DNA from 4 places in the Bradyrhizobium sp. 2S1 genome. Region 1 is predicted to be linked to each of the others. Evidence: predicted binding sites of a transcription regulator. Region 1 holds the regulator's gene; each other region holds the start of a gene.
The links. The regulator PhoB, encoded in region 1, activates phosphate uptake and scavenging genes when phosphate is short. The targets are predictions, from matches to a motif close to TGTCATNNANCTGTCAT.
Positions count from the first base shown of each region.

Region 1 (2,197 bases):
GCGCATGATCACCGAGTCGGTCGACGCGCTGATCCGCCGCGACGTCGCGCTGGGCAAGCGCGTGGTCGCCGCCGACATCGAGATCGACAATCTGCAGCGCGTCATCGAAGAGCGCGCGGTGCTGACGATCGCCCGCCGCCAGCCGATGGCGATCGACCTGCGCGAGATCGTCAGCGCGATGCGCGTCGCGACCGACCTCGAGCGGATCGGCGACCTCGCCAAGAACATGGGCAAGCGCGTCGCCGCGCTGGAGAGCGATTTCCAGCCGCTGAAGTTGATCCGCGGCCTCGAGCACATGACCGACCTCGTACTGTCTCAGGTCAAGTCGGTGCTCGACGCCTATGCGGCGCACGATCTGCCGGCGGCGATGAACGTCTGGAAGGGCGACGAGGAGGTCGATGCGATCTGCACCTCGCTGTTCCGCGAGCTGCTCACCTACATGATGGAGGATCCGCGCAACATCTCGTTCTGCATCCATCTGATGTTCTGCGCCAAGAACATCGAGCGGATCGGCGACCACGCCACCAACATCGCCGAGACCGTGTTCTACATGATCGAGGGCCAGCAGATCACCGACAAGCGTCCGAAGGGCGATATGACCAATTTCGCCACCACGGTGCCGGGCAACTAGGGCATGATCCGCATCGGCGGAACCGGATTGTCGTCGCGACAAACCGTTTCCACGGGGAATATGCTCAGGGGTTGAGTGTTTCGGTTTGCGTTTGGGCAACGGATCACCACAGAGAAAGAACTTAGACCGATGAGCGCACGCATTCTGGTAGTCGAAGACGAGGAAGCGCTGACGACGCTGTTGCGCTACAACCTCGATGCGGAAGGCTACGACGTCGAAACGGTGGGACGCGGCGACGACGCCGACACCAGGTTGAAGGAGCGCATCCCCGACCTCGTTGTGCTGGACTGGATGCTGCCGGGCCTGTCCGGCATCGAGCTGTGCCGCCGTCTGCGGGCGCGGCCCGAGACCAAGCAGCTTCCGATCATCATGCTGACCGCGCGCGGCGAGGAGAGTGAGCGCGTGCGCGGGCTTGCCACCGGCGCCGACGATTACATCGTCAAGCCGTTCTCGGTGCCCGAGCTGCTGGCGCGCGTGAAGGGCCTGCTGCGCCGTGCGAGCCCGGAGCGGCTTGCCACCGTGCTGACCTATGGCGACATCGAGCTCGACCGCGAGAAGCGCCGTGTGGCGCGCTCCGGCCGCCCGATCGATCTCGGGCCGACCGAATATCGTCTGCTCGAATTCTTCCTCGAGCATCCCGGCCGGGTGTTCAGCCGCGAGCAGCTGCTCGACAGCGTCTGGGGCCGCGACATCTATATCGATGAGCGCACCGTCGACGTGCATATCGGCCGCCTGCGCAAGCTGCTCAATCCGGGCCGCGAGCAGGATCCGATCCGCACCGTTCGCGGCGCCGGCTACGCGCTCGACGACCGCTTCGCAAAGGCTGAGCCGCAGCCGTAAGGCCGCGCGGCATTCACAAGCCGCAACACGGCGTCGTCCCGGCCTAGTGCGCAATTGCGCACTAGGCCGGGACGTCGCCGGTGATGCATCCGGGCGACGAGCCACAAAAAAATCCCCGCTTTCGCGGGGATTTGTTTTTGAAGTCTACGCCAGTGTCCCGAGTGCTCACTTGATCTGCGGTTTCGCCGACGGCCGGCGGCGATCGCCGGCGGGCTGGTAGGCGACGCGCGAGTGGTGTGCGCAATAGGGCAGGCCGCCGAGCGCCTTGCCGCCGCAGAAGAAGAATTCCGGGCTCGAGGGATCGCCGACCGGCCAGTGGCAGGTGGCTTCGTTCAGCTCGAGCAGCGACAGCCGCTGGCTCATCGGCACCACGTTGTCGTAGGAGATCGGATAGGGCTCCATCTCGACCTCGAAGGCATGCGCCAGCGCGGTGTTGCCGCGCGAGACCGGACGCGCCACCCGCATCATGTGCTGGGCGGGGCGGGCCTTGCGCTGCCGCGGCGCCGCCGTGGAGGGGGCCTTGGCGCGGCCGGAGAGGCCGAGCCGATGCACTTTGCCGATCACGGCGTTTCGCGTCACATTGCCAAGTTCCGCGGCGATCTGGCTGGCCGAGAGGCCAGACTCCCAGAGCTTCTTCAGCTGCTCGACGCGATCGTCGGACCAGGTCAATACAGTCATCGCATTCTTCCTTTCGCATGGCGCCGGTCATTGGAGCGACGCTGCGAG
Region 1 covers NZ_CP147717.1:1,806,728-1,808,924, reverse strand. The annotation lists gene phoU (phosphate signaling complex protein PhoU) at 1-631, shown strand, start outside; gene phoB (phosphate regulon transcriptional regulator PhoB) at 761-1,471, shown strand; gene HAP54_RS08655 (GcrA family cell cycle regulator) at 1,637-2,149, opposite strand.

Region 2 (2,197 bases), 2.4 Mb from region 1:
GGCGATCTTGCGCACCGGCTTGCCGACATTGGCGTCGGAGAGCTCGATCTTGTAGACGCGCTTGAACTTGGCAAGATCCGGGAAACAGTTCTCGCCGCGCTGGCCTTGCGGGCAAGCCTTGTCGGCGGTGCCTTCGCCATTGTCGCGCTCGATCACGAGGCCCTGGGTCGGATCGATCATGTTGAAGTCGCCGATCGCATTGCCGTTCTGCTCGAACACATATTGCCAATGGCGGCCGGTGAACTTCTCCGCCGCGACGTCGAATTCGAGGATGCGCGAGGCTTCCTTGCCGTCGACCTTCCCCCAATCCTTCTTGTCGGCATCCCACAGCGGCCCCTCGAGCAGCCCGTAGAGGAACTTGCCGTCCTTGGACGAGGCGAAGCCCTCATAGCCCTTGGAGCGGCGCAGATTGACGTTGGTGTAGGAGGCACCCGGCGCACCCGGCGACTGCACCGCCCAGTGATCCGGCGAACGCACCGGCTTGCCGTCCGCGACGGTCTCGAACACGGCAAGGATCTTGCCGGTCTTGTCGGCCTTGAGGATGTAGGGCCCGAACTCGTCGCCGATCCAGAACGTGTCGTTGATGATCTGGAAGCCTTCGGTGTCGAAGTCTGCGCCGGTGAGGTAACGCTTGGCGGTGTCCTCGTGCACGATGCGGAACGGCACCTTCTTGTCGGGGTCGTGCAGGAACACGGTCTCCTGGCGCTCGATCTTGCCGCTGGCCCAGTCGATCTTGTGCCGGTTCAGGTACAGCATCGAATCCGCCGAGTTGTAGCGCGAGCCCATGCCGTTGTCGGTGATCACCCAGAACGAGCCGTCCGCCATCACCTTGATGCCGGAATGGCCCTGCAGCGGCTGGCCCTTGAACGGCAGCGACGCGCCGGTCGGCCGCTCATAGGATTTGCCCATCACGGTGCCGATGGCGTCGACGCGCTTGCCGGTGGTGTATTTGCCCGAGGTCTTGAGATCATTAGGCGCATCCGCGGGCGCGTCGATGAAACTCTCCGCCGGCATCACGGCGTGTCCCGCCAGGTTTGCCGGAAATTCGCCTTCGCTCTGCGCGAACGCCGATGTCGCGAGCAGGATAGAGGCGACGGAGCAAAGCAATGACAGGCGCATGGTTGGTCTCCTAAGGAAAGATACGAAGGAACAAACGATGCGGTGTTCTCGGAGGCGCCTGTTACAGGCGGCTGACAGTTTTGTGAATCGCCGGTGTTGCCGCGGGATAAGCCTTGCGGCGTTACGTCGCCTTGCCCGCAGGCCGCATCGTCTGCGGCAGCAGGAACGGCACGCCGTTTGCGGTGTAGTCGATCACAACGTCGATCTCGAAGATCTTGCGCAGCGTCTCGGCCTGCATCGCGGCGGTGCGATCGCCGTCGACGGCAAGGCGGCCGCGATGCAGCAGCAGGATGCGGTCGGCGAACCGCATCGCGAGGTTGAGGTCGTGCAGGATCGCGATTACGGCGGTGCCGCGCCCGGCGCGCCGCCGCGCGGTCTCGACGAGGTCGATCTGGTGCCGCAGATCGAGGCTCGATGTCGGCTCGTCCAGCAGCAAAAATCCCGGCCCATGCAGCGCCTCGCCGCAGGCGAGTTGCACCAGCACACGGGCGAAATGCGCGCGCTGCTGCTCGCCGCCGGACAGCGTCGGCAATTGCCTGCAACGGAAATGCGCGAGCCCGACCTCGTCCAGCGCCGCTTCGACGAGGTTGCGCGCCGCTGCGCGAGGGCTTTCGCCGGCGCCCATGCTGACGATTTCCTCGACGGTGAACGGGAAGGTGACGTTGACATGCTGCGACAGCATCGCGCGGTGTTGCGCCAGCTCGCGCGGCCCATAGGCGTTGAGGTCGCGCTGCTTGAGCTTGATCGAACCGCGGGATGGACGGAGGTCGCCGGACAGCATCCGCAACAGCGTCGATTTGCCGGCGCCGTTGGGACCGACGATCGCGACCATCTCGCCGGCGCCGATCTGCAGGGAGACCGCATCGACCAAAGTCGTGCCGCCCGTCATCGACACCGATTGTGCTTCGAGCAGCGCGCTCATAGCGACACCAGCCCACGCTGGCGCAGCAGCATGGCGAGGAAGAACGGCGCGCCGATCGCCGCGGTCAGGATGCCGATCGGCATTTCCGCAGGTGCCACGATGGTGCGCGCCACCGTATCGGCACCGACCAGGAGGATGGCACCGAGCAATGCGGAG
Region 2 covers NZ_CP147717.1:4,182,875-4,185,071, forward strand. The annotation lists gene HAP54_RS19720 (esterase-like activity of phytase family protein) at 1-1,119, opposite strand, end outside; gene HAP54_RS19725 (heme ABC transporter ATP-binding protein) at 1,241-2,041, opposite strand; gene HAP54_RS19730 (FecCD family ABC transporter permease) at 2,038-2,197, opposite strand, start outside.
Region 2: HAP54_RS19720 (esterase-like activity of phytase family protein) is a predicted target of PhoB. The motif match lies at 1,180-1,196, and genes of this name have one in related genera.

Region 3 (2,197 bases), 1.0 Mb from region 1:
TGATGGCAGAGCGCGCGGCAATCACTGGTGCGCTGTCGCTCTACCTGAACTTCATCAACCTGTTCACGCTGCTGCTGCAGCTGCTCGGCCAGCGCGACTAAGCGCCTCGAGCGAAGGAATCGACCCAAGCCCCGGCCCTAGCGGCCGGGGCTTTTCTTTTGCGCGGAGCAAAAATACTGTCGCGCCATGTCCAATCCTGCGGTGTCCAATCCGGTAATCAGGCCGACCGCCGAGGCGGACCTGCCCTCGATCACGGCGATCTATGAGCAGGCGGTGCGGTTCGGCACTGCGACCTTCGAGCTGATCCCGCCCGACCTCGCCGAGATGACCCGCCGCTACAGGGCGCTGATCGATGGCGGCTTCCCCTATTTCGTTGCCGTACTCGACGGCCGCGTCGCCGGCTATGCCTATGCCGGCCCCTACCGGCCGCGGCCAGCCTATCGCTTCACGGTCGAGAACTCGGTTTATCTGGATCCTGCGCTCCATCGCCGCGGCGTCGGCCTCAAGCTGATGGAGCGCCTGATCGCCGAATGCGACGCGCGCGGCTTCCGGCAGATGATCGCGGTGATCGGGGATTCGGCCAATGCCGGCTCGATCGGACTGCACCGCCGCTGCGGTTTTGAGATGATCGGGACACACCCGGGCGTCGGCCTGAAATTCGGCCGCTGGCTCGATACCGTGATGATGCAGCGCGCGCTCGGCGAAGGCGGCGCGACCGTGCCGGCGGATTGAGCGACAATCCGTAGCCAGGATGGAGCGCAGCGCAATCCGGGATAATCTATCTTCCCCTTCCCCCTGAAAGGGGGAAGGTCGGGATGGGGGTCAGCCATGGGCGACGCTGTGTGCGGAGAGAGCAAATCCCCACCCGCTTTGCTCTGACGAGCAAAGCGACCTCCCCTTTTCAAGGGGAGGTGGGGCTAGACCAGCGACAGCTTGCGGTCGATCACGAACAGCACGCGTTCGAGTTCATGGCCACGGCGCAGGATCAGGCCCGTCGCCGAAATCACGCTGTACATGCCCTGCTTACGCGCAAGCCGGGGATCCTTCTCGATCCGGTAGATCGGCATTTCGGACGCGCGCCGAAACACCGAGAACACGGCACGGTCCTTCAGGAAGTCGATCGCATAGTCGCGCCACTCGCCGTCGGCGACCATGCGGCCGTAGAGATTGAGAATGCGGTTGAGCTCTAGTCGATTGAAGGTCACGCGGTTGGACTGCGGGATCGCGGCGGCGGGGCGCGCCGCGGCGCGGCTCCCGCTCGGATCAGTGTCCTCCGAGATCAGACTCATCGAGCGCCTCCTGTCGTCCCAGTGACGATCATGGTCCGAAAGCCGGTCCCCCCTTTTCGGGATCGTCACAACCCTGACATGATTGCGCTAAGCGAGGGGGCCTGCAAGGGGCCATTCGCGATGCAACCGGGTCTTAACCACGGTCTGACGCGGCGGATTATCCGGAAAACCAGAGAGTCACGGGAACGTTAGCGGAATCATATTGCTGCCCCACTTCCGCCCATCGCCCGCCCCGCTGCCCTGCGAAAAGAAAATCCTGCGTTGGCCCGGTCCTTTCGGTTCCGGATTCCTCAGCCCCCAGCCCCCAGCCCCCCGGGGCCGTCGGGATCGGGCCTGTTCGCAAAGGAGTTAATCCCAACACTGGGCCAACGAAAGTTGGTCCTTTTTGTTTTTGGGAACCTGCTCCGCCGCGCACGATCGCGGCGTGCGCAGAGGCTCACCGCTTTCGTTTCAGTATATCTCTGGATGGTTGTCGGCCGCCTCCCGCGTGGGCTGCACGGCAAACTGCGTGTCGCCCAATGGCGCGACCGACGGATACTGGCGCCGCGAGGCGCTAGCGAAGCGAGGTGAAAGCGGCGCCGAGCATCGGGCCCGGCTTGTCGCGATTGCCGTCCTGGACGTACACCGCCGCAGCGTCGACGCCATCTCGCGTGATGTTCTCCAACGGCACGGTCCAACTCCCGGACGAACCGTTCCAGTCACCGACCTTCAGGAGATTGCGCACCACGTTGTGGTAGGTGATCTCCTGGCCGCGGTTCTCGCCGCGCGCGATCGAGATCGGCACCGACTTCGAGATCGAGCAGATCCAGACTTCGCCGCGCGACACTGCGGGCGACTTCGACGCGGCCACCGAAACGTTGATCTGCTTGCCGGTCAGCGTCAGCGTCACCGGCACCGACATCACGCTG
Region 3 covers NZ_CP147717.1:2,849,520-2,851,716, reverse strand. The annotation lists gene HAP54_RS13525 (Bax inhibitor-1/YccA family protein) at 1-101, shown strand, start outside; gene HAP54_RS13520 (GNAT family N-acetyltransferase) at 202-732, shown strand; gene HAP54_RS13515 (DUF2794 domain-containing protein) at 918-1,289, opposite strand; gene HAP54_RS13510 (DUF1223 domain-containing protein) at 1,843-2,197, opposite strand, start outside.
Region 3: HAP54_RS13515 (DUF2794 domain-containing protein) is a predicted target of PhoB. The motif match lies at 1,353-1,369, and genes of this name have one in related genera.

Region 4 (2,197 bases), 3.6 Mb from region 1:
CGATGATCCGGGCGGGGTGACGCTGGACGCCGAGTGAATCTGGCCGGTGGTCGGTCCGGTGACATAGCCGCCGAGCCAGAGCTGGTCATTCCACCAGCGGCTGCCAGCGGCCGAACGGAAGTCGCCTGCCGCGACGTTCTGCGCGATGATGCCGGCCGAGGCGCGCTCCATGAACAGGATGTCGTTGGAGCTGGTGGACTCGTCGAGCGTCCAGGGCAGATCCATGATGCCGCCTTCGATCGCCATCTTGCCGCCGAACGGCTTGAAGCCGGTATAGCTGAGATAGGCATTCTCGACGCCGGAGGTGCCGCCGCCGGGCAGCGATCCCGCCGCCGTGCCACCGAAGCCGTCCGACGAGCCGCCGAAGTCGTAGATCAGCGCGTAATTCCAGTCGCCGAAGAATTTGCCGATCACGCCGATGCGGGCGCGGCGCAGATTCTCGCCGCTGTCGAGCTTCTGCGGCGACGTGCCCGCGGTGTTCGGACGATAGTCGTAACCGCCGACATCCCAGTGGATGCGGCTCGTGATCGCGATGCAGTTCTGTTCGTCCGCGGTGCAGATCGTCGGCCGGTTGTTCGGCAATGTCACCACGACGCCCGAAGGCGCGACTGGACCCTTGACCGGGATGGCGGCATTGGCGGTTGCGACCCGCGCGGCCTTGGCGTCCGCGGCCTTCGCGTTGGCGTTTGCGCTGGCTGCGGTCGCGGTGTTGGCATTGGTCTGCTTCTGCAGTTTGTCGAGCTTCTGCTCGAGCATCTTCAGCTGCTGCTTCAGCAGCGCGATCTCCGCATCGCTGCCGCCTCCGGCCGATTGCGAGTAGGCCGGTGAGGCGGCGAGCGCCCCGGCCAGCCCTATGGCGATTGCACCAACTTTTGTCGCACTCATTGTGCACCCCTGTTGTGTTTGAAGTCCCCACTCACTCACTGAAACGTCCTAGGAGTTGATCGTGACTGACGCACGACAGCGCTGCCTAGCATCGCAGTTCCGCTTGTTGTCCGCGGGCAACAAGCGGAGCGGCGCAGTGAGATGACAGTCATCATAGAAGTTTGGGGGCGCGCTTCAACGCGGCTGCCACGGGTTTTGCACCGCGGCGGCGGGGGGCAGTTATCGGGCCCGGCGCCCTTCAATTGCCCGGCGAACACGCCTATATTCCGGCGTTTTCCACGAGAGGTGAGAATGCTCCGACCCGCCCGCTTTGCTGCCCTATCCGCTCTGTGCACGTTGGCTTTCATCGGGAATCTCGGCCCGGCCGCGGCCCAGGACCGCCGCGTGCCGTCCTCGCAGGCCGAGCTGCAGCTGTCCTATGCGCCGATCGTGCAGCGGGTGCAGCCGGCGGTGGTCAATGTCTATGCCGCCAAGACCGTGCAGAACCGCAATCCATTCCTGGACGATCCTATTTTTCGTCGATTTTTCGGCGTGCCCGGGCAGCAGCCCGAGCAGATGCAGCGTTCGCTTGGCTCCGGCGTGATGGTCGATGGCTCGGGCCTCGTGGTCACAAACAATCACGTGATCGAGGGCGCCGACCAGGTGAAGGTCTCGCTCGCCGACAAGCGCGAATATGAGGCCGAGATCGTGCTGAAGGACAGCCGCACCGACCTTGCGGTGCTGCGGCTGAAGGGGACCAACAAGGAGAAATTCGCGACGCTGGATTTCGCGAACTCCGACCAGCTGCAGGTCGGCGACGTCGTGCTGGCGATCGGCAATCCGTTCGGCGTCGGCCAGACCGTGACGCACGGCATCATCTCGGCCCTGGCGCGCACTCAAGTCGGGATCACGGATTATCAATTCTTCATTCAGACCGATGCCGCGATCAATCCCGGCAATTCCGGCGGCGCGCTGGTCGACATGACCGGCCGGCTCGCCGGCATCAACACCGCGATCTTCTCGCGCTCCGGCGGCTCGCAGGGCATCGGCTTTGCGATCCCCGCCAACATGGTGCGTGTGGTGGTGGCCTCCGCGAAGGGCGGTGGCAAGGCGGTGAAGCGGCCATGGCTCGGCGCGCGGCTGCAGGCGGTGACGCCGGAGATCGCCGAGACGCTCGGGCTGAAACTGCCGACCGGCGCGCTGGTCGCCAATGTCGCGCCGAACAGCCCGGCGGCGAAGGCCGGGCTGAAGCTCTCCGACCTGATCGTGGGCATCGACGGCCAGGCGATCGACGATCCCAACGCGTTCGACTATCGCTTCGCGACCCGCCCGC
Region 4 covers NZ_CP147717.1:8,924,596-8,926,792, reverse strand. The annotation lists gene HAP54_RS42655 (OprO/OprP family phosphate-selective porin) at 1-885, opposite strand, end outside; gene HAP54_RS42650 (DegQ family serine endoprotease) at 1,177-2,197, shown strand, end outside.
Region 4: HAP54_RS42655 (OprO/OprP family phosphate-selective porin) is a predicted target of PhoB. The motif match lies at 947-963, and genes of this name have one in related genera.